One region of the Streptomyces sp. NPDC056161 genome, then DNA from elsewhere that is predicted to be linked to it. Evidence: riboswitches for the same ligand, from Rfam matches in the RefSeq annotation. Region 1 holds a riboswitch; the other holds the start of a gene.
What was found. A riboswitch is a leader RNA that binds a small molecule or an ion and turns the genes downstream of it on or off. The one in region 1 is predicted to bind cobalamin.
Positions count from the first base shown of each region.

Region 2: it holds a riboswitch for cobalamin, as region 1 does, so the genes downstream of both, ACFC09_RS11730 (prenyltransferase/squalene oxidase repeat-containing protein) here and ACFC09_RS00475 (ABC transporter substrate-binding protein) in region 1, are expected to answer to the same signal.

Region 1 covers NZ_JBHJUV010000001.1:91,056-100,184, reverse strand. Annotated here, with positions in the region: gene ACFC09_RS00480 (collagenase) at 1-1,138, shown strand, start outside; cobalamin riboswitch at 1,686-1,862, shown strand; gene ACFC09_RS00475 (ABC transporter substrate-binding protein) at 1,921-2,946, shown strand; gene ACFC09_RS00470 (FecCD family ABC transporter permease) at 2,943-3,956, shown strand; gene ACFC09_RS00465 (ABC transporter ATP-binding protein) at 3,953-4,744, shown strand; gene ACFC09_RS00460 (GntR family transcriptional regulator) at 4,732-5,511, opposite strand; gene ACFC09_RS00455 (SIS domain-containing protein) at 5,645-6,613, opposite strand; gene ACFC09_RS00450 (PfkB family carbohydrate kinase) at 6,617-7,516, opposite strand; gene ACFC09_RS00445 (secondary thiamine-phosphate synthase enzyme YjbQ) at 7,513-7,962, opposite strand; gene ACFC09_RS00440 (ADP-ribosylglycohydrolase family protein) at 8,064-9,129, opposite strand, start outside.
Region 2 covers NZ_JBHJUV010000010.1:64,441-73,569, forward strand. Annotated here, with positions in the region: gene ACFC09_RS11710 (ECF transporter S component) at 1-653, opposite strand, end outside; gene ACFC09_RS11715 (ABC transporter ATP-binding protein) at 650-2,569, opposite strand; gene ACFC09_RS11720 (CbiQ family ECF transporter T component) at 2,607-3,677, opposite strand; gene ACFC09_RS11725 (SCO2322 family protein) at 4,118-4,774, opposite strand; gene ACFC09_RS11730 (prenyltransferase/squalene oxidase repeat-containing protein) at 4,771-6,021, opposite strand; cobalamin riboswitch at 6,148-6,279, opposite strand; gene ACFC09_RS11735 (MBL fold metallo-hydrolase) at 6,519-7,580, opposite strand; gene ACFC09_RS11740 (aldehyde dehydrogenase) at 7,818-9,129, shown strand, end outside.

The sequences.
Region 1 (9,129 bases):
GTACGGCACCGACGACATGGACGGCATGCAGGTCCGCACCGCCCTCGACCGGGACACCGTCGACCAGCTCTACTACGCGAGCAAGCAGGTCAAGGCACAGTTCCACCGTGTCCTCGGTACGGAGGATCCCCTGGCGGGCGACACCAACGCCACCCTGCACATCGTCCTGTACGCCTCCCGCGCCGACTACGAGAACTTCCATCCGCTCCTCACCGGCATGGACACGAACAACGGCGGCATCTACATCGAGCGGGGAGTGACCTTCTACACCTACCAGCGTCGCGTGCCGCAGGACTCCAGCCTGACCCTGGAGGAACTGTTCCGCCACGAGTACACGCACTACCTCAACGGCCGCTGGGCGGTGCCCGGCTCCTTCGGCGAGGGCCCCTGGTACGAGGGCGACCGGACCACCGCGATGGACGAGGGCACCGCAGAGTTCTTCGACGGCGCCACCCGCGACGACGGCATCCGGGTCCGCAAGTCCCTGGTCCAGGGCATCATCAACGACACGGCCGGCGGCGGACCGCGCATGACCGTGAACCAGCTCCTGCACGCCACCTACGACGGCGACGGCTTCCGTTTCTACGACTACGCGGGCACCTTCTTCGAGTTCCTGTGGGCCGAACACCCCTCCCTGCTGAAGGAGATGTACCGCGACCTGCGGTCCGACGACCCGGCGGCCTTCGACGCCTGGCGCGACCGACTCGGCAGGGACACGGGGTTGCAGAGCGCGTACGACCGCTTCCTCGACGAACAGATCTCCCACGTCGACGACCTGTACGTGCCCGACACCACCTATACGCCCCTGGACCAACTCCGCGACACCTCGCCCGACCAGATCCGCTCCTCCTTCACCGCGACGACCGAATCCGTCCCCGACTGCCGGGCCGGCGGCTCCGCGGAGCGTCCCCGGTTCGTGTGCACCGGCCGGATCACCGCGAACCTGACCGATGCCGGCGACACGGACGCGGTCTTCAAGGACATGTCCGAGACGGTCGACTACTTCCTCCTCGACCGTGCCGCGGGCGGCGACAACAACCTGACCGACATGAACTGCTCCTTCGACGACGTGGACATCTGGTCCAACCGGATCGCCGGCACGTCGGACTACACGTGTGAGGGTCCCATCCGACGCTGACACACCACACGACGCCCGCGCGCGACACCACCCACCCGGTGACGCGCGCGGGCCCTTCCCCACGGTGTCGCTCGCACGGCACCCCGGAAGTCAAGTTTGCTGCCGACCGGCGGAGGAGGCCCCTGATCCCCCGGCGCCGGGTGCTTGACGCGATGGCAGCGAGCCGTGCGGGGCCGATCAGCTCTCTTCGGTCGTGGCGATCCGGCCGGCGTACCGCTGCGTCCCAGTGGTGTCGGTGTCGACGGTGACGACCACGTCGTCGTGCTGGAGAACGGCTGGTACTTGTCGGGGAAGACCTGGAAACTCACGGCCTTGCCCTTCGCGCCGCCGGTCAGGGTCATCGTGGCGGTGACCGTCCCCGACGTGCGGTCCTCCGAGATCGTCGCGTGCGGATGGAAGCTCAGCGGGCGCGGCTTCATGTGGTCGGCGGCGATCGACACCGGCTGCTCGGCGAGCGGGTCCGGGAAGGCGGCGCAACGGTGCGTCACGCCTCGCGGACCGCCCGCCGCACCAGGCCGACGGCGGCCTGCCCGCCGGACAGCGGACTTGATACTCTCAGCGGGCCAGTCGAGCCACATCCGAGGCCAGGGAATCCGGTGCGAACCCGGAACTGACGCGCAGCGGTGAGGGGGACGGGCGGGGCACGACGCCACTGGGAGACCGGGAAGGCGCCCCGACCGGACGAACCCGAGTCCGAAGACCTGCTGGCACCTCCGCGCCCCGGCGCGGAGGACGTCCGTAGGCCAGGCTCCGCGAACGAGCCCCGACCCCCAAGGCTGCCCGTGTTCCTCCGCGCCCCCGCGCTCCTGCTCGCCTCCGCCCTGCTGCTCACCGCGTGCGGCTCGTCCACTGACGGGAAGTCGCAGCAGACGTCCGCCGCCGGCTACCCGCGCACCATCGACAACTGTGGCCACAAGGTCACCCTGAAGTCCCCGCCGAAGCGCGCCGTCTCCCTGAACCAGGGCACCACGGAGATCCTTCTCTCCCTCGGCCTCGGCGACCGCATGGCGGGCACGGCGACCTGGACCGACCCGGTGATGAAGGGCCTGGAGCACGCCAACGCCTCCGTGCCACGCCTGGCCGAGGACAATCCCTCCTTCGAGAAGGTCCTGGACGCCGAACCCGACCTCGTGACCGCCTCGTTCGTCTCCACCCTCGGCAAGGGCGGGGTCGCCACCCGCGAGCAGTTCGAGAAACTGGGCGTACCGACGTACGTCTCACCGTCCGACTGCGCCGAGGGCAAGGACAACGACAGCGGCGGCGACGGATCGCGCGGCAGGCCGCTCACCCTGGACGCCGTGTACGGCGAGATACGCGACCTGGCCCGCGCGTTCGGCGTCGACGCGCGGGGCGAGACGCTCATTGCCGCACTGAAGAAGCGGGTGAGCACGGCAACCGCCGGATCGCACGGCTCGGACGTCTCGCTCATGTACTGGTTCGCCAATTCCCAGTCACCGTACCTGGCCGGCTGCTGCGGAGCACCGGGTGCCATCACCCGTGCGGTCGGCGCCGAGAACGCCTTTGCCGACACCCACGACGAGTGGCCCCAGATCAACTGGGAGACCGTCGCCGACCGCGACCCCGACGTGATCGTCCTGGGCGACCTGACCCGCAAGCAGCAGACCGCCGAGACGGCGCAGGCCAAGATCCGTTTCCTGGAGACCGATCCCGCCACCCGCAATCTGACCGCCGTGAAGAAGAAGCGGTACGTCATGCTGAGCGGGCAGGCGATGAACCCGTCCATCCGCACGGTCGAGGGGATCGAGCAGGTCGCAGCCGCACTGCGTGACTTCGGGCTCGTCAAGTGACCGTCCGCACGCTCCTGTTGACCGGTGGCGGCCTTGCCGCGCTGCTCGCGTCGATCGCCTGGGCCGTGACCATCGGACCGGCCGACATCTCCACCGGCGACGTGTGGGCCGCCGTCGCGGCCCATCTCGGCCTCGGCGAGAGCACGTTGACACCGCTGCGGGACGGCATCGTGTGGAACCTGCGGATGCCGCGCACACTGCTCGCCGCCGTGAGCGGGGCCGGACTCGCCGTGTGCGGTGCGGTGCTGCAGTCGTTGCTGCGCAATCCGCTGGCCGACCCTTTCGTGCTCGGGGTCTCCTCCGGCGCGTCCACCGGAGCGGTCGCCGTGGTCGTGCTGGGCGTGGGCGGGGGAGCGGTGTCCCTGTCGGCGGGCGCCTTCCTCGGGGCGCTGCTCTCCTTCGCCCTGGTGCTGCTCCTCAGCCACACCCTCGGCGGCAGCACCGACCGGGTCGTGCTGTCGGGCGTGGCGGCCATGCAACTGTTCTCCGCGCTGACCTCGTTCACCGTCCTGACCTCGGCGGACGCCGAGACCACCAGGGGCGTACTGTTCTGGCTGCTCGGCTCGCTCACCGGCGCCGAGTGGGGACAGGTGTTGCTCTGCACCGGCGTCCTCGCCGTCGTCCTGGCCGTCTGCCTCGGATACGCGAACACGCTGGACGCCTTCGCCTTCGGTGACGAGGCCGCCGCGGGACTCGGGGTCGGCGTCGCCCGGACCCGCCTGGTGCTCCTCTCCGCGACCGCGCTGCTCACCGCCGTCCTGGTCAGCTGCGCCGGCGCGATCGGCTTCGTCGGCCTGGTCCTGCCGCACGCCACCCGCGCCCTCACCGGCTCCGGGCACGGCCGCCTGCTGCCGGTGACGGCACTGACCGGAGCCGTGTTCCTGGTGTGGGTGGACACCCTGGCCCGTACCGCCCTCGACCCCCAGGAGGTCCCGGTGGGCGTGGTGACGTCCCTCATCGGCGTGCCGGCGTTCGTGGCCGTGCTCTACCGCGGACGGAGAAGGACGTGAGCAGCCTGCGCGCGGACCGCGTCGTACGGCGCCTCGGTGACAAGGTCGTCGTCGAAGGCGTCACCCTCACCCTGCGCCCCGGCGAGACCGTCGGCCTGCTCGGCCCCAACGGCTCGGGAAAGTCGACGCTGCTGAGGCTGCTGGCCGGGGTTCTCACCCCCACCGCCGGGGTGGTGACCCTGGACGGACAGCTGCTCAGCGACGTCGGCCGCCGCGCCACCGCCCGCCGCATCGCCACCGTCGAGCAGCACACCGACACCCGGACCGAGCTGACCGTCCGGGACGTCGTCGCCCTGGGCCGCATCCCGCACCGCCGCGCCTGGACACCCGCCACGGCGGCCGACACGGAGGCCGTCACCGAGGCCCTGGCGCGCACCGGCATGACCGACCGGGCCGGCCAGTCGTGGTACACCCTCTCCGGCGGCGAACGCCAGCGCACCCAGGTCGCCCGCGCGCTCGCCCAGGAGCCCCGCGAACTCCTCCTCGACGAACCCACCAACCACCTGGACATCCAGCACCAGCTCGACCTGCTGGACCTCGTCGTGAGCCTGCCGGTCACCACCGTGATCGCCCTGCACGACCTCAACCTCGCCGCGATGTACTGCGACCGCCTGCTCGTCCTGCGCGACGGCCGCGCGGTCACGGAGGGCACCCCGGCCGAGGTCCTGACCCCCGCCCTCATCGAGCAGGTCTACGGCGTCCGCGCCGAGGTCACCCACGACCCCGGCCACCCCGTGATCCGCTTCCTGCGCCCGGCCGCCCGGGACGAACCCGCTCAGCCCGTGTAATGGAAGCGGACCCGGCTGCCGAGCCAGACGGTGCGGGTGGTTTCCAGGAGGCGGCCGTCGGAGAGGTGGGAGACCGTCCAGACGACGAAGAGGGGGGCGTCGAGGGTGGCGTGGAGGAGTTCGGCCTCGTGGGAGGTGGCGGCACCGACCTCCAGGTAGTTGTTGGACGTGGTGGGGGTGAGGTCGTAGACCTCCTGGAGGGTGCGGGAGACGGAGCCGTCTATGAGGGTGCGCCGGGACAGGCGGGGGACGAGGGCCCGGACGACCCAGGAGTCGGTGATGCCGATGGCCCGCTGGTCGACGACGTGGAGTCGCTTGAGGTGGACCCGTTTGGCGGCCGTCTCCTCGGGGGTGAGGAGTCTGCTCAGCTCATACGGTTCGGGCACGGCGGGCTCGTCGCGCAGATGGATCGACCGCGCGTCCTGGCCGGCCGCGGTGAAGCGGTCCCGCCACGGGGTGCTCAGTCCGAAATCGTGCTGGACCGGTCCGGGGCGGTCCGCGACGAAGGTGCCCGAGCCCTGGCGGCGCTCGACATAGCCGTCGGCGGCCAGTCCGCCGAGTGCCTGACGGATGGTGATCCGGCTCACCCCGTAGATCTCGGACAGATCGCGCTCGGTGGGGAGTTGACAGCCCGCCGGGAGTTCCTGGTCGATCTGCCGGCGCAGATCGCGATGCACCTGCGCCCACGCCGGCATCGGCGATCGCCGGTCGACGGGGCGCGCGAAGGTGCGTACGGGATGGGTCGTCGGGGTATGCGGGGTGGACAACGGCGACAACTCTCCATCTGAACGCTGCGGGCCGGCGGCACACAGCCCACAATTGGTTTTAATGTTATCACCTCTCTGACGTCCGCACCCGCACCCCGGACCGCCCGTCACCGGCGGCAGGCAGCGGGCCTGCTCAGATGTCCAGCTTGATGTGGCTCGCGTCCATGTTCACCGCCCCTCCCCGGAACGGCGGCCGTCCCCATCGGCGGGCCGCGCCGTCCGCGAACCAGGTGCCCGCGACAGCGGCGGCCAGGTCCCGCACCAGCGGGCCGGCCGGCCCGTCCGTGGTCGCCGGCCCGGACAGGTCGATCTGCTGGACACGCTGGCCCGTCGAGCGCAGGGCCTGGGCGAGGCGGTCGAAGCGGGGCCGGCCCAGCAGGCCGATGAGCTGGAGCGTCAGGTGCTCCTGCGGGCCGATGAAGTAGTCGACGTGGCCGCTCTCCTCCAGCGGCACGTTGCGTGCCGCGAGCCCGCACGCCTCGATCAGCTTCAGCACCCAGAAGTCGGCCCCGCTGCGCAGCTCGGGCAGAGCCAGGACCGATATCGCGGCCGGGGCGTCCGCGGGCAGCGCGTCGAGCTGGGCCGTGACGAGATCCCGTACTCCGTCCAGGACACCGGCGAGGGCGGACCCGACCGGCGCGGTGTCGACACCGCAGACGGCGGCCACGCCCTGCGCGAGCATCACATGCCCGGCGCACGGCACGGTCTCGGCCAGCTCCAGCGTCGGCACGAGATGCACCGAGTCCGCGCTCTCCGCGAGCGGCGAGGAGGGCTGGGAGGTGATCGCGACGGTCTTCAGCCCGGCGGCCCCGGCCAGCCGCAGCGCCCGGACGGTGGCGCCGGAGGTGCCGGAGTGCGAGATGCCGACCACGGTGTCGCAGCCGGCCGGCATGGTTTCGCTCCAGGTCAGGTCGCCGGCCGACAGCGCGCGGTGTCCGTGGGCGGTGGCCACGAGCGCGGAGGCGAGCGAGTCGCCCGAGCCGGTGAACACCGCCCGGCCCAGGTCCGGGACGGCGCCGCCCACGACCGGCGGGGTGGCGAGCAGCGCGGCCTTCAGAGCGGCGCTGAGCTGCGCGGTGCCGGTGGGTTCGGTGTGTTGCATGGGTCAGTGCTCCTTGCGTACGGCGATACCGGGAAACGGGCGGGTGAGCGGGGTGGCCGCCGCCAGGGCCTCGTGGCCCCAGCCGGCCAGCGCGACGCGGGCGACGCTGACACCGACGGCGGCGGCCTCCACGGCGTCGGCGCCCAACGCGAGGGCGGCCACGACCGCGGCGGCCGAAGCGTCCCCCGCGCCGGTCGTCTCCACCACCTCGGCGGCGGGATCCCGCACGGACCAGGCACCGTCGGTGGTGACGACGTAGGCGCCCTCCGCGTCGAGGCGCGCCACCACCGGCAGCCGCAGCGTGTCCGCCAGACGCCGCGCCGCCCGGCGCGGATCGGTGTCCAGCAGGAGCAGTTGAACGCGGCTGGGGAGGAGGACCGCGGTGGGTGTCGTCACCTGGCGCAGGTAGCGCAGGCCCGCGGCGGCCACCAGGTCCTGGTGCGGGTCGATGCCGACCCACGTTCCCCCGCCGCTCGGCGGCCGGTCCGTGGGCGAGGACGCCACCAGTCCGTCGAGGCCGTCGTGGAAGGCGTCCGGCGCCGGGGGCAGCCGGTCGGGCGCGGGGTCTTCGGGGCCGGAACCGGGCTGTTCCAGTTCGGTTCCGGTGTCCGCCCGCTGCCGGACGATGCGCCGTCCGAGGGCGGAGTCGAGGATCCACAGCCGCGGCACCTCGGGGACCCGTACGCAGTACCGCCGGTCGACTCCGTACGAGTCGAAGAGACCGGCGAACCGGGGATCGTCGTCCGGCAGCGGGCAGCTGACCCGTACGTCCGTCCCGGCGACGAGCCGGGCGCCGAGCGCCGCGAACAGGGCGGGCCCGCCGGGGCAGGAGAAGCGTGCCCCGGCAGGCTCGGCGACCAGGTGGTCGACCGACAGTCCCGCGTGGATGCCGACCAGCGTCACCGGGCGAACCGGGAGACGGCGAACTGCACGGTGCGGTCGCGTGGCCCGTCCAGTTCGAGCAGGTAGATGCCCTGGCTGTGGCCGAGCGCGAGGGCGCCGTCGATCACCGGCACGGTGAGCGACTGCGTGCCGAAGACACACCGTACGTGGGCGGCGGCGTCCTGCGGTCCGTCGTGCAGATGGACGAACGGGCGGTCCACCGGCACCTGCTGCTCGATGAACAGCCGGATGTCGTGCAGCGTCGTCCCGTCCACGCCGGAGTTGAGGATCAGCGTGCACGTGGTGTGCGGGATATGGACGTTGAGCGTCCCGTCGCCGAGATCGGCCGGTACGACAGCTCGCAGCTGCGGGGTGAGGTCCAGGTAGCCGACGGGTGCGGAGAAGCCTTCCGCCGGCTTGGTGTTCACGCTGAAGCTCGACCACTTGCCGATCGTGGGGGTGCTCATGTGCCTGCCTTTCGATGGTTGGTTGGTGATGCGCCGGGCGGTTCGTGCACCGCCCGGAGAGTGATGCGGCGGACGATGACGTCCGTGTCCCGCATCCCGCGCTACAGATCCGGTGCCAGTCGCCGGACCCGCAACCCGTCGGCCGCGACGGCGCCGCGCTCGACGAGGAAACCGGCGCCGCCGCCGAGCACGTCGGGGTCCTCGCCCACGAGCCGGCTCTCGCCGTCCACGAGGAGGTCGAGCCGTGGGCCGCGGCAGCGCAGTTCGACCTCGTACGGGCGGTCACGCTCGTAGGCGAACGGTGTCTCGGCCAGCACCTGCCGCCGCCCGTCGTGCTGGCGGATCAGCAGCAGCCGGTCGCCGCCGGTCAGGATCCCGGCGCAGAAGCGGCGGTGCCCGCGGCTGCGGACGACCAGGCCCGCCGACTCGTGCAGGGACAGCGAGAGCCGGCTGGCGACGGCGTAGTCGGTCCAGTCCCGGGTGCCCGTGGTGACGACCCCGAGGGGGCCGGGGTGGGAGACGGAGTAGGTGGCGGCGAAGTCGGCCTCGAAGTTCTTCGCCGAGCTGACCCAGCAGGCGAGCGCCGCCGGCTTGGTGTCCCAGATCGAGGAGAGCAGGACGCCGGACTGCTCGAAACTCTCGGGCGCACCGCCCCAGTCGAGTTCGTGGACGCGCGCGTCGGCGCTCGTGCCGGGGGCGGCGGTGAAGGCGAAACCGACCCGGAAGGGCACGAGGTTCCCGGTCCGCGGGATCTGCCAGCCGACCGTCCGCGGGGTGGGACCGAGGTCGTACGACGGCCCGTACACCGCTCGGGCCGCCGCGCCCTCCGGACACAGGACGTACGGGCGGACCGAGACGCCGTCCCGGGCGGCGGACAGCCGCGCGGTCAGTGTCTGCCCGGGGTAGAGCGAGGGACTGGCGACGGTGGAGAAGTCGCCGCCGGCCTGCTCCGCGTCGAGGAACGTGGGGGTCGACACATGGGCTGCCGTGCTTCCGGCGCCGGTGAAGCGGATCCGGAGCGCGTCACCGCCGCCGTCGTCGTTCGCGTTGCCCACCTGCACCGGGCCCTCCGGGTGGCCCAGCCAGGGGCACCCGGCGAAGCCCTGGACCGAGCCCCGGTAGGCGAAGGCGAAGCGGGGCCGGACGGCCTCCGGCGGTTGGCAGGCC
Region 2 (9,129 bases), on a different contig from region 1:
AGCATGACGAGTTCACCGCGCCCGCGCAGCCGGTCCGGGCCCGGCAGCAGGCCCGCGCCCATGGCGAACCAGCCCATCGCCAGCATCTGGAACGGCATCCACGGCCCCACCCCGCCGGTGAGCAGCGCGGACGCGAACATCGTGAGCGAGCCCAGGACGAAGCCGAAGCCGGGGCCGAGGACGCGTCCGCTGAGCACCATCAGGAAGAACATGGGCTCGATCCCGGCCGTGCCCGCGCCGATCGGCCGCAGCGCCGCCCCGCTCGCGGCCAGCACGCCCAGCATGGCCACCGCCTTCGGCCCGAGACCCGACTCGGAGATCGCCGCGGCGACCACCGCGAGCAGCAGCACCAGCAGCCCCGCGAACAGCCACGGCGCGTCCTGCGCGTGCGCGCTGATCCGGGAGGCGGGCGGCGCGAGGAAGGGCCAGCCGAAGGCGACCACGCCGACCGCGCCGACCAGGACGAGCGCGGCGGCGGAACGGGGTCCGAGCCGGACGGCACGGGCCTGGGGGGTCGCCGGAGCCGACGGTGACGGTGACGGTGACGGCGATGGCGTTGATGACGGCGTTGATGACGGCGATGGCGACGGTGACGGTGGCCGGGGCGTGGCGGCGTTCGGCCGCGGTGGCCGGTCCGTGGGGTGGTCGGTCATGTCAGGGCCTCCCGTATCTGGGCGACCGTGAGCCATTCCTGCGGCGCGAGGATCTTGGTGACCTGCGGGGCGAAGGACGGCGAGGAGACCACGATGCCGGCGGTCGGGCCGTCGGCGATCACCTCCCCGTCGGCGAGCAGTACCACCCGGTGCGCCAGCTCGGCGGCCAGCTCCACGTCGTGCGTGGCCAGGACGACGGCGTGCCCCTCGGCGGCGAGTCCGCGCACCAGCACGACCAGGCGGGCCTTGGCCGCGTAGTCGAGGCCGCGGGTCGGCTCGTCCAGCAGGAGCAGCGGCGGGCGGGCGGCCAGCACCACGGCCAGCGCGAGCGCCAGCCGCTGGCCCTCGGAGAGGTCGCGCGGATGGGTGTCGTCGGTGATGCCCGGCAGCAGTTCGGACACCAGCGCACGGCAGGTTCCGGGTGCGGCGCCCGCGTCCTGGTCGGCGGCCGCGCACTCGGCGCCGACCGTGTCCGCGTACAGCAGGTCGCGTGGTTCCTGCGGGACCAGGCCGACCCGGCGGACCAGCTCCCGGGGCGGGGTGCGGTGCGGGACGGCACCGCCGACCCGGACGCTGCCCGCGGTCGGCGCGACCAGTCCGACCAGCGAGCCGAGCAGCGTGGACTTCCCGGCGCCGTTGCGGCCCATCAGGGCGACGATCTCCCCGGGCCGGACGTCGAGGTCGACCTGCCGCAACGCGTCGATCCGCCCGCGCCGCACCGCCAGCGCCCGTACCTCGGCGACGGGTACCGGGGCGGTGCCGTCGGCGTTCTGAAGGGGTGCGGGGAACCGTCCGGCCGACCAGGAGGGCGCCGCGGCCGGGCGACGGCGCAAAAAGGCCCTGCCGACCGAGCGCCGCACCCGACCCGGCGTCCGCGTACGCCCGCCGGTACGCGCGCCGGACCCGGGAGCGGGCGGACCCGCCGGGGTGGCGTCGGCGTCAGGGGCAGGTACGGGGGCGGCAAGGGCAGGGACCTGGGCGTCAGGGGCAGGGACCTGGGCGTCAGGGGCAGGCGTCGGTGTCGGGCCTGGGGGCGAGTCCCGGCCCGGGTCCGGACCGGGGTCCGGGGCCGGGGACGGGTGGGAATGGGAAGGGGCGTGACCGGCTAGGCGGGTGCGCAGGGGAGCCGCCCTGCGGCGGGCGTCCCGCACCGTCAGGGGGAGCGGGCTCCAGTCGGCCAGCCGGCCCAGGTCCACCACCGGCGGGTACACCGGCGAGACGGCCATCACCTCGGCCGGGGCGCCGAGCACGGGCGCGGCGCCCGGCGCGGGCAGCAGCAGCACCTGGTCGGCGTACTGGATCACCCGCTCCAGCCGGTGCTCGGCCAGCAGGACCGTTGTGCCCAGATCGTGGACCAGCCGCTGGAGCACCGCGAGGACCTCCTCCGCGGCGGCCGGGTCCAGCGCCGACGTCGGCTCGTCGAGGACCAGTATCCGGGGGTGCGGGGTGAGCACCGAGCCGATCGCGACCCGCTGGCGCTGGCCACCGGAGAGGGTGGCGATGGGCCTCTCCCGCAGATCGGCCAGCCCGAGCAGGTCCAGGGTCTCCTCCACCCGCCGCCGCATCACGGCCGGGGCGAGCCCCAACGACTCCATCCCGTAGGCGAGTTCGTCCTCCACCGTGTCCGTCACGAAGTGCGCGAGCGGATCCTGGCCCACCGTGCCGACGACGTCGGCGAGTTCGCGCGGCTTGTGGGTACGGGTGTCCCGGCCCGCGACCGTGACCCGGCCGCGCAGGGTGCCGCCGGTGAAGTGCGGGACGAGGCCGCCCACCGCGCCCAGCACCGTCGACTTGCCGACGCCGGACGGGCCGACGAGCAGCACCAGCTCACCCTCCGGCACCTCGAAGTCCACGCCTCGGACGGCCGGTTCGACGGCACCGGCGTACGTCACGCTGACGTCCTCGAAGCGGATCACGAGGGCTCCTTGGGGATCACGGCGGCTCCTGCGGGGATCACGACGGCTCCTTGGGGACCACCAGGGCGGGCAGCAGGGCGAGGAGTACGGCCGCCGCCGGCCACAGGGGCAGCGCGGGCGCGGTGAGCGGGACGACCCCCGGATCGAGGGCGGCCGGGTCGCGGGCCGCGGCGAGGGCGAGCAGCGCGGCGACGGCGGCACCGGACCCGGTGACCAGCCAGGCACGGGCGTTCCACGGGTCGGGCCGGTACCGGGTGCGCGGCGAGCGTCGGCCGCCCAGCCGCAGCCCCGCGAGGGCGGCGACGACCCCGGCGAGCAGCACCGGCAGCCCGTAGCCGCCGCCCGCGGCGGTCAGCAGCCCGTACGTTCCCGCGCACACGCCGAGCAGACCGCCCAGGGTCAGCCCGGCGGTGGTACGGCGGACGGCGACGGGCACGTCGGCGGTACGGCCGTAACCACGCGCGTCCATCGCGGCGGCCAGCGCGACGGAACGCTCCAGGGCGCCCTCCAGGACCGGCAGACCCACCTGGAGCAGCCCCCGTACACCGCGGTCCGGGCGGCCCCGCAGCCGGCGGGCGGCCCGCAGCCGCTGTACGTCGCTGATCAGGTTCGGCGCGAAGGTCAGCGCGACGACCACGGCCACGCCGATCTCGTACAGGGCGCCCGGCAGGGACTTGAGCAGCCGGGCCGGGTTGGCGAGGGCGTTGGCCGCGCCCACGCAGATCAGCAGCGTGGCCAGTTTCAGGCCGTCGTAGAACGCGTAGACCAGCGACTCGGCGGTGACCCGGCCGCCCAGCCGGATGCCCTGCGCCCAGTGCGGGAGCGGGACTTCGGGGAGGGTGAGGAGGACGTGCGTGCCGGGGATCGGGGAGCCGAGGACCACCGCGAAGACCAGGCGGACGACCAGCACGGCGAGCGCGAGCTTGGCGAACGCCGTGTAGGAGCGGGCCCAGGGGGCGGTGCTGCGATGGGTGGCCACCACATAGCCCGCCGCCGCGACGAGCAGCCCGAGCAGCAGCGGATTGCCGGTCCGGCTGGCCCCGACCCCGAGCCCGATCGCCCAGCCCCACCAGGCCCCGGGGTGCACGACCGTACGGGGCCGCCGCACCGTGCCGCCCGCGCGGGCCGCGGCCACCCGGCCGCCGCGGGCCGGCCCCTCGGCGGCCGAGGGGCGCCCGTTGCCGTCGCCGTGCGGGGTGCCGCGTGTGTTGCGGTGTCTGTGGGTGCTCGCGTGGTCGGCGCGGGGTGCGGGCCGGCGGGGGGTGTCGTTTCCGGTGTCGTCCGGGCCGTCGGCACCGTCCGGGTGGTCGTCGGCGGGCGGGCCACTGGTGTCGGCCGCGCGGGGTGCGGGCCCGCGACCGGTGGCGTCGGGCGCGTCCGTGCCGCCGGTGCCGTCCGTCCCGTTCCCGGAGCCCGTCCCGTTCCCGGAGCCCGTCCCGTCGGCGGCGTTCGTCCCGTTCATCCCGTTCGGACCGTTCGGATCGTTCGGACCGGCTGGGGCTGCGGGCGGCGACGGCTCGTGGTCGTGGCCCTCACGCATGGCGGTGCCTACGCATCCCGGCGCCGTCGGGCCTGCCAGAGTGCCGCCGCGCCCAGCAGGACGACCGCCGCCCCGCCCGCCCACGGGCCGAGCGACGGCCCGTTGCCGCCGTCCTCGCCCGCCGTCGGCCGCTTCGCGGCGCTCGTCGGCTTGTCGTCCGTGGCCGCCACCTGCTCGCCGCAGCCCTTCTCCGGGTAGCCGGCGATGGCGCACAGCAGGGCGTTGGAGTCGTAGCGCAGCGGTCCGGCGACCGCCGCCAGGCCCTCGGCCGTCGTCGCGTCGGGTGCCAGTACCGCGCAGGCGGTCCGCGCCTTCGGCGGTGTCTCGGCGCCGGGCGCGTCCGCCGCCGTACCGAAGTCGATGACCAGTGCCACCCGCTTGTGGCCCGCCCGAGCGGGCGTGTGCGCGCAGATCTCGGCGAAGCGGGCCGTGCCGCGCGGATACGTCGCGTCGGCGGAGTCCTCGCTCACCGCGAACCGGAAGCCCTGGACGGCGCCGTCGGCGGGGCGGGCCAGCGACGGACCCTCGGTGGCGTACGTCCACCGGTCGCCCGCGCGGTCCCAGAAGGACCAGTAGCGGTAGCCGACGGCCTGCGCCTGGCCCGCGCCGCCCCAGAACAGGAGCGCGGCCAGCAGCAGGAGCACACCGCGGCGCGGCCCGGTCACAGGTGCTGCCGCTTCCTGCGGCCGCTGAGCAGGAAGCCGATGCCGACGCCCGCGACCAGGCCGGTGCCGATGATCCACCAGACGCCGGTGCCCGAGCCGCCGTCGTCCTTCCGGTCCGCCGCCTCCGGGCCGTCGCCCGATTGCGCCTGCCCGGCCGCCTGCGGTGCCGGGCCGGTCGCGCCCAGCGCCCGCACCAGGTCCGTACCGCCGAAGTCGCGCGGGTCGGTGCCGGTCGCGTGCGCCGCGAAGATCAGCTGAGCGTACGCGGCCGGTCCGTTCTGCTTCGCCCAGGCCGCCGCGTTCTTCTCCAGCCACGCCAGCGGCTTCGCGGCCCGGTCCGCCCCGCCCTGCGCGGCGAGCGCGACCACCGCGTCGGCGGTGTTGCCGTAGTCGGGCTGTTCGGGGGCGCCCGCGAGGGCGGAGGTGAGGTGGCCGTCCTTGGCGACCGCACGGGCGAGGTAGGCAGCGCCGTCGGCCGCGGCCTGCTCGGGGGTGGGCTTTCCGGTGGCGGCGCAGCCCGTGCCGGGCGCCCCGCTCGAAGCGTCGCCCGCTCCGGCCGCCTTCGCGGCGAGGCCCGCGCCCAGCACGCCCACCACGGCCGCCGCGGTGGCGTCCGCGTTGGCCGTCAACGCGCCCTTTTTGTCCGGCTGGTAGGCGAAGGCGCCTCCGTCGTCGCCGGAGCAGGGCAGGGCCAGTCCCAGCAGCGCGTCGTACGGCGAGCGGCCGTCCTTGACCACTGCCGCGGGCCGTTCGCCGGCCGCCACGAGCGCGCCGACGACGACGCCCGTGGAGTTCGCGTCGCTCGCGCCGCCCGGCGTGTACCCCCAGCCGCCGTCCTTGTTCTGCACCGACTTCAGCCAGGTCACGGCCTTGCCGACGGCGCTGTCGTGGCCGCCGGTCGCGGTGAGGGCCTGGACGGCGGCGGCCGTGCTGTTGGTGTCGACCGGCACCTTGGCGTCACAGGCCCGCCCCGGATCGGCGCGGAACGCGGCGAACGCCCCGTCCGCGCACTGCTGTCCGGCCAGCCAGTCCACGGCCTTGGCGGCGGGCGTCACGGACACGGTGCGCTGGGCGAGCAGCGCCAGCGACTGGCGCCAGACGCCGTCGAACTTCGGGTCGGTGGCGCCGTACAGGCCGGACGGGAGCACCGTCGACGGGGACGGCGAAGGGCTCGCGGCCAGGGCGGGTGACGCGGCGGCGAGCACGCCGACGGCGGCCAGGACCGCTGCGCTGCGGCGGACGTTCATGCTCGGCGGGTGCCTCTCTTCGCGGGTCGGTTCGCGAGGAAGCCGGGCAGCACGGGACACCCCGGGCGGCTCGGCCCCGTAAACCTCGACGGTGCCGTGCGCGGGCGGATGCCGACGCACCTGAGCCGGTCACGTTCCGTCCGGGGCAGTCCGGCTCACCGGGCCTCGACGGCCGGTTCACGGTTGCGGGTCAGCGCCGGAATTGCACCGGCTTCCCCCCGTACGGGTGTGATGACGACCCAGTCACTCTACCGGCCCACCTCCGGACCCCCGAGGGGTGGCCGCGACAGAGGGCCGGGCGATGGGGCGAAGGGGGGTGCGGGGTGCGGGAACACGGTCCGGGGAAGCGGCTCGGTCGCGTCGTCCGGAAGCGGTCGGGGAATGCGGTCAGGTCACGCGGTCCGGGGTAGCGGTCCGGGGTAGCGGTCCCGGCACGCGGTCCGGGGAAGGCGCTCCCGTCACATGGCCCGGTCACGCCGTCCGGTCGTACCGTCCGCTCACGCCGTCCGGACGTACCTCAGCGGGTCGGTGCCCGGCACCGGTTCGGCTCGGCCCTGCTTCACCAGGCGGCGCAGATGGGCCTCTGCCTCCGCGGCGGCGATGTTCCGGGAGGGGTGCGGGATCTGGGGCCAGGGCCGGTTCCACTCCATCCGCTCGGCCAACTGCCAGGGCGTGAGCGGTTCGACGAGTTGGGTCAGCAGGCCGGCCAGCCGCTCCTCGTGGTGCGCGAGCAGTTCCCGTACCCGGGCGGGCCCGTCGGTGAAGGCGTACTGATGGGCCGGTAGCACCTCGGCGGGGGCCAGCCGGCCGACGCGTTCCAGGGAGTCGAGGTAGTCGCCGAGCGGATCGATGGCCTCCGCCAGGTTCTCGGCTCCGTGCGGCCCGGCCCCGCCCCCTTGGGCGGAGGGGTCCTCGTACAGGCCGATGTGCGGCGTGATCTTCGGGAGCAGGTGGTCGCCGGAGAACAGCCGGCCGTGTCCCGGCAGCCCGGCGGGGTGCGCCTCCTCCAGGTGCAGACAGACGTGACCGGGTGTGTGCCCCGGCGTCCAGACGGCGCGCAGTCGGCGGCCGGGCAGGTCCAGGAGGTCGCCGGGGACGATCTCGCGGTCCGGGAGGGCGGGCGGCCGCCGTTGCAGGGCGCCCGGTGTGCGCAGGGCGGCCAGGTGTTCCTCCGGGGCGCCGGTCGCGGTGAGTTTGGCGCGCATGTAGTCGAGCCAGCGCTCGGGGCGGGCCTTGCGGTTGCGCCGTACCACCGCGGTGTCGGCCGCGTGCATCGCCACCCACGCGCCGGACGCCTCGCGCACCTGGCCGGACAGCCCGTGGTGGTCGGGGTGGTGGTGGGTGATGACGACCCCGTGGATCTCCGCCACCGAGGTGCCGCAGGCCGACAGGCCGGACGCCAGCGTGTCCCACGACGCCGGGTCGTCCCAGCCGGTGTCGACCAGTACCGGGCCCCGGTCGGTGTCCACGACGTACACCAGTGTGCGGCCGAGCGGGTTGTCCGGTATGGGCACCGCCACGGACCGCACACCGCCACCGTGATCGAACGTCTCCGCCATCATGGCCTCCCCGGCCCACTATAACTAGAACCGGTTTCATCGGTTGCCCCGGGCGCCCGCCGATTCCGGAAGCCGGTGGCCGCGCGCCGGGCGCGGTGTGGACGGGGGCCGGTCGAGCCGGTGGTGCGGGCGGGGTTCCGGCCGGGCCGGTGGTGTCCTGCCGTGGACTAGTTCGAGGAGACCTGGTATCCGTTTCTGATACAGCGTCAGAAATCGTGCCGCAGGAGGCAGTCGGCCATGACCGAGCTCGTGGAACACGGACAGCTGTTCATCGGCGGGGAGTTGACCGATCCCCTGGGCGGGGACGTCATCGAGGTGATCTCCCCGCACACCGAAGAGGTCATCGGCCGCGTCCCGCACGCCTCGCCGGCCGATGTGGACCGGGCCGTCGCCGTCGCCCGGACCGCGTTCGACCAGGGCCCCTGGCCGCGGACGAGCCTCGACGAGCGGATCGCGGTCGTCACCCGCATCAAGGACGGCATCGCCGTCCGGCACGAGGAGATCGCCCGGGTGATCTCCTCCGAGAACGGGTCGCCGTACTCGTGGAGCGTCCTCGCGCAGGCGCTCGGCGCGATGATGGTCTGGGACTCGGCGATCACCGTCGCCCGCGGCCACACGTACGAGGAGACGCGCGACGGGGCGCTGGGGAAGATCATGGTGCGGCGCGAGCCGGTCGGGGTGGTCGCCGCCGTGGTCCCCTGGAACGTGCCGCAGTTCGTCGCCGCCGCCAAGCTCGCGCCCGCCCTGCTCGCCGGCTGCACGGTGATCCTCAAGCCGTCCCCCGAGTCGCCGCTGGACGCCTACCTCCTCGGCGAGATCGCCCGCGAGGCCGGGCTGCCCGACGGCGTGCTGTCGATCCTGCCCGCCGACCGCGAGGTCAGCGAGTACCTGGTCGGCCACCCCGGCGTCGACAAGGTCTCCTTCACCGGCTCGGTGGCGGCGGGCAAGCGGGTCATGGAGGTGGCCGCGCGCCACCTCACCCGGGTCACCCTGGAACTGGGCGGCAAGTCGGCGGCGGTCGTGCTGCCGGACGCGGACGTCGAGACCGCGGTCGCGGGCATCGTCCCGGCGGCCTGGATGAACAACGGCCAGGCGTGCGTGGCCCAGACCCGCATCCTGCTGCCCCGGTCCCGCTACGACGAGTTCGCGGACGCCTTCGCGCAGGCGGCGAGCGCGCTCACGGTCGGCGACCCGCTGGACGCGGCCACCCAGGTCGGCCCGCTGGTCGCCCGGCGCCAGCAGCAGCGCAACCTCGACTACATCCGCATCGGCCAGGAGGAGGGCGCCAAGATCCTCACCGGTGGCGGCCGGCCGGCGGGCCTGGAGCGCGGCTGGTACGTCGAGCCCACCCTCTTCGGCGACGTCGACAACTCGATGCGGATCGCCCGGGAGGAGATCTTCGGACCGGTGATCTGCCTGCTGCCGTACGGCGACGAGTCCGAGGCGCTGAAGATCGCCAACGACTCCGACTACGGGCTGTCCGGCAGCGTGTGGACGGCCGACGCCGGGCACGGCGTCGAGATCGCCCGGCAGGTGCGCACCGGCACGT